One region of the Leuconostoc mesenteroides subsp. mesenteroides ATCC 8293 genome, then DNA from elsewhere that is predicted to be linked to it. Evidence: riboswitches for the same ligand, from Rfam matches in the RefSeq annotation. Region 1 holds a riboswitch; the other holds the start of a gene.

What was found. Region 1 has a riboswitch for thiamine pyrophosphate ahead of LEUM_RS04550 (solute carrier family 23 protein). Riboswitches for the same ligand answer to the same signal wherever they lie in the genome.
Region 2: it holds a riboswitch for thiamine pyrophosphate, as region 1 does, so the genes downstream of both, thiM (hydroxyethylthiazole kinase) here and LEUM_RS04550 (solute carrier family 23 protein) in region 1, are expected to answer to the same signal.

The regions. Positions count from the first base shown of each region.
Region 1 is NC_008531.1:934,676-936,883, forward strand. It holds gene celB (PTS cellobiose transporter subunit IIC) at 1-837, shown strand, start outside; TPP riboswitch at 1,013-1,102, shown strand; TPP riboswitch at 1,185-1,284, shown strand; gene LEUM_RS04550 (solute carrier family 23 protein) at 1,363-2,208, shown strand, end outside.
Region 2 is NC_008531.1:443,470-445,677, forward strand. It holds gene LEUM_RS02355 (ABC transporter ATP-binding protein) at 1-26, shown strand, start outside; gene LEUM_RS02360 (ABC transporter ATP-binding protein) at 23-736, shown strand; TPP riboswitch at 774-864, shown strand; gene thiM (hydroxyethylthiazole kinase) at 1,009-1,788, shown strand; gene thiD (bifunctional hydroxymethylpyrimidine kinase/phosphomethylpyrimidine kinase) at 1,781-2,208, shown strand, end outside.

The sequences.
Region 1 (2,208 bases):
ATTATGGCTATTTTAGCAGTTTGGTTGTATTCATTCTGTGTGAAACATAACTGGACGATTAAAATGCCGGATGCTGTACCGGAAGGTGTATCAAGATCATTTACGGCATTGATTCCAACTTTCGTTATTGCTTTTGTTGTACTGGGTATTAATGGTTCCTTAGTGTTACTCGGTACTGACATTTTCAAAATGATTGCAATACCATTTAGCTTCGTTACAAGCATGACTAGCACCTGGCTAGGAATTATGGTGATTGAGTTCTTGATTCATGCCTTGTGGATTGTTGGTATTCATGGCGCTAACATTATTTCCGCATTTATTACGCCTATCTTCTTAGCAAATATGGTAGCAAATTCAAATGGGGCTAACATACCGTTTGCTGGAGAATTTAATAATGCCTTTGCTATCTTAGGTGGCTCTGGTGCGACACTTGGATTATGCATATTTATTACTTTACTAGCACGTTCCGAACAGCTAAAAGTTTTAGGCCGAGCTTCAATCGTACCATCACTTTTCAATATTAACGAGCCGTTAATATTTGGATTGCCAATTGTTTATAATCCTTATCTAGCTATTCCATTTTTCTTGGCACCAATGGCAACAGCTTCCGTTGCTTATGCAGCCATTAACTTCCATATCATTCGGCCAATTGTTATTCAAGCACCATGGCCATCCCCAGCCGGAATCGGTGCATTTATTAGTACCGTTGATTGGAAAGCAGCAGTCTTAGCAATAATCTGTGTTGTAATAGCTTTCATTATTTACTTACCATTTATCAAAATATATGATACTAAGTTGTACAATGATGAGCAGGGGAAAACACAAGTACAGCCTTAATGACGAGGCATCAAAATACTGGTCTGTGTTTAGTAACAGACTGGTATTTTTTATATTCTCGACTGGCTGATTTGTGAAAGGTAAATTTCATCAGTAAGGATATCACTTAATGACAAACTTATGTGAAAAATAGAATGAATTACTTACATTTAATAGAAAATTTATGATACAATAATGCTTGTGCTAGGGGCGCCAAAATGGCTGAGAAGAACCCTTCGAACCTGAACTGATTAACATCAGCGTAGGAAAGTGCTACATTTTTTAACGTAGCATTTTTCTCTAGGTGAGAAAAATGTTTTTTTATTGCATAAAATGACTTGTTGAAAGGATTTTTTTGAAAAATGAATAATAATCACTAGGGGCGTCGCAAAGACTGAGATGATGTATATCGGTCCCTTTGAACCTGATCTAGTTAATACTAGCGTAGGAAAGTGACCAATATTTGATAACGACATGTACTGTTGTCAAAAGTGTCCTTTTTTATGTATTTAAGGGCACTTTTTTTATTGGAAAAGGAATTTAATTATGATGACACCAAAACATAATCGAATCATGGATCATGGCCTAGCTGGAATACAGCACGTGTTTGTTTCTAACGTATGGTTAGATCCAATTTATGTTGCCGCTGCCGCAGGGCTCTCACTGAACTTATCAACTAATCTTGTGAACACGATTTTTATTGTTTCAGGATTAGTCACGCTTACACAGGCAACAAAATTAGCGAAGCTGCCTATTGTTCAAGGGCCGTCAGCTGCTTTTGACGCGTTAATGATTAATGCTGGTAAAGCTGGTCAGTTAGCAACGGCGAGTGGTTCAATTTTACTGAGTGCACTCATTGTATTTTTATTGTCCGTTACAGGACTTATCAATAAACTAATCAAATTATTGACACCGGCAATTACCGGAACACTAATATTTTTGGTTGGTATTTCTTTATCTGGATTCACACTATCTGAATTCTTAGGTGGTTATCCAGGTGATAAAGGTTTCTCTTCACCAACAACACTTATTTTGTCTGTTACTACAGCAACTATTGTCATTCTATTGTCGATATTTGGTAAGGGATTTTGGAAGCGTTTTTCCTTTTTAATCGCGCTAATTGTTGGTGATATTCTAGCAGTTTCGTTAGGTGTCGTAGATTACAGCGTATTATCAACAAAATCATGGTTTGGCATGCCTCATTTATTGCCTTATGGATCGCTAAAGTTTAATTGGGTCATGTTTTTGACATTCTTTGTTGCCTATGTGGTTGCAGTGGTAGAGGCTTTAGGTGTCTATCAGGCAGCTGGCGATACTTTAAAAGAAAATATTTCACCAAGGCGCATTCAAAATGGTCTAATTGGCGAATCTGCGGGATCAATGTTTTCATCC
Region 2 (2,208 bases), 490 kb from region 1:
CATATTTGGGAGAAAATAACGAATGAGTGCATTACTGACAGTTGAAAATTTAAACGTAAGTTATGGTGCCATTAAAGCGGTACAAGATGTTAACTTTGTGGTGAACAATAACGAAATCGTATCACTAATTGGTGCTAATGGCGCTGGGAAAACTACAATTTTACGTACGATTTCGGGCTTAGAAAAACCCACTAAGGGACGTATTTTATTTGAAAATCAAAACATATTGACTATGAATTCAGAGCGAATTGTCTCAAGTGGAGTTGCTCAAGTGCCAGAAGGACGTCGCGTGTTTTCTGGCATGACTGTTCAAGAAAACCTACAGTTGGGTACTTTTACTCGAGGCAAGGGTATTAACTTGAAAGATGAATACACACTTATTTACGATCAGTTTCCAATTTTAAAGGAAAGACGTAATCAAGATGCAGCGACTTTATCTGGTGGTGAACAACAAATGCTAGCCATGGGTCGCGCATTAATGGCAAAACCAAAATTGTTATTGTTGGATGAACCTTCCATGGGCTTGGCACCGCTATTTATTGAGAAAGTTTTTGATATTATTAAAAATGTTAATGCACAAGGAATGACAGTATTAATAATCGAACAAAATGCGAATCAAGCGCTAAAAATTGCGGATCGCGGCTATGTTTTGGAAAGTGGAAAGATCACGATGACAGGTACGGGAGCAGAGCTACTTGCATCAGATGACGTGCGCAAAGCATACTTAGGCGGTTGATTATTCATATGGATTCAGGTACACTGAAGTAGAATTAAATAAATATCTGGGGTGCCCAAGCTGGCTGAGAGATACCCATTGAACCTGATTACGGTAATTCGTGCGAAGGAAGATTATAATAATGAACTATTCTAGTGTATAAATATGCCTATTTAGCCGTTAACTAATCTTTTCTGATAGTTAGCGGTTTTTTTATTCATTAATGTTAATTTTTAAAATTAATGAAGATATTTGTTTAAAAACACGAAGCCAAACAAAAAAGGAATTTAATCATGAATATTACAGACATTAGAACGAAATCACCTCTTGTCCTGACTTATGCAAATTTTGTTACACCACAATTTGTAGCTAATGTAGTTAATGTTGTTGGTGCCTCACCGTTAATGAGTCGCGAGCTAGCAGAATTTAAGGAATTAGCCGGAATTGCCAATGCGGTGATTATTAACACAGGGACGCTTCAAAAAGTAGAAATTAACGATATTATTAAACTTTCTCAGGAAGCATACCAATTAGGCAAGCCAGTCGTATTAGATCCGGTTGCTGTATCAGTTCCATTTAGGTCTAAAGCCATTACACAATTTTTAGCATCTGGTCATGTTGATGTTATTCGTGGCAATGCAGCCGAAATTGCTTGGTTTGCCGATATTGATTTTGCTAGTCAAGGTATCGATGCTACTGGAAAAGGTGACGTAATTGAAATTGCACAGCGTGCCGCCAAAAAAACAGGTGCAGTGATTGCGCTAAGCGGGGCTTGTGACGTTGTCAGTGATGGTCAATACACACAAACACTTGATATAAATGTTGAACAATTATCTTCTATTGTAGGTACAGGAGATGCCTTATCATCATTAATTGGTGCGTTCATTGCCGATGGGCTAAAGGTTCCTAATGTGATGAATGCAATGGCTACATTCAAACTTGCTGGACAAAAAGCCGCTACAAAAACGAATCAACCAGGTTCTTTTACAAATCAATTATTAGATGAATTATTTGTTATTGATAATATCGATGTTCAAAATTTTGTTAAGGAAAGTGTGCTGAATCATGGTTAATAAAACACCCCAAGTTCTAACAATTGCTGGTATGGATAGCAGTGGTGGCGCTGGAGTTAGCGCGGATCTAAAGACGTTTGCCGCCCAAGGTGTTTATGGCGCTAATGTTATTGTTGCTCTAACAGCACAAAACACAATGGGTGTACAGCAAGTTTCGATGACTTCACCATCTATGATCCATGCCCAATTAAAATCAGTGGCTGATGACTTAAAAATAAGTGCTGTAAAAAGTGGCATGCTTGGTGATGTGCCCACAGTAGAAGCAGTGGCTGAATTTTTACAACAAGCAGATTTTGGTAACTATGTATTAGATCCTGTAATGGTTGCCAAGGGAGGCGCTCACTTATTGAGTGATGAGGCCATAGTTGCTATTAAGTCTAGTTTGATACCGCTGGCAACGCTCATTACGCCTAATATGCC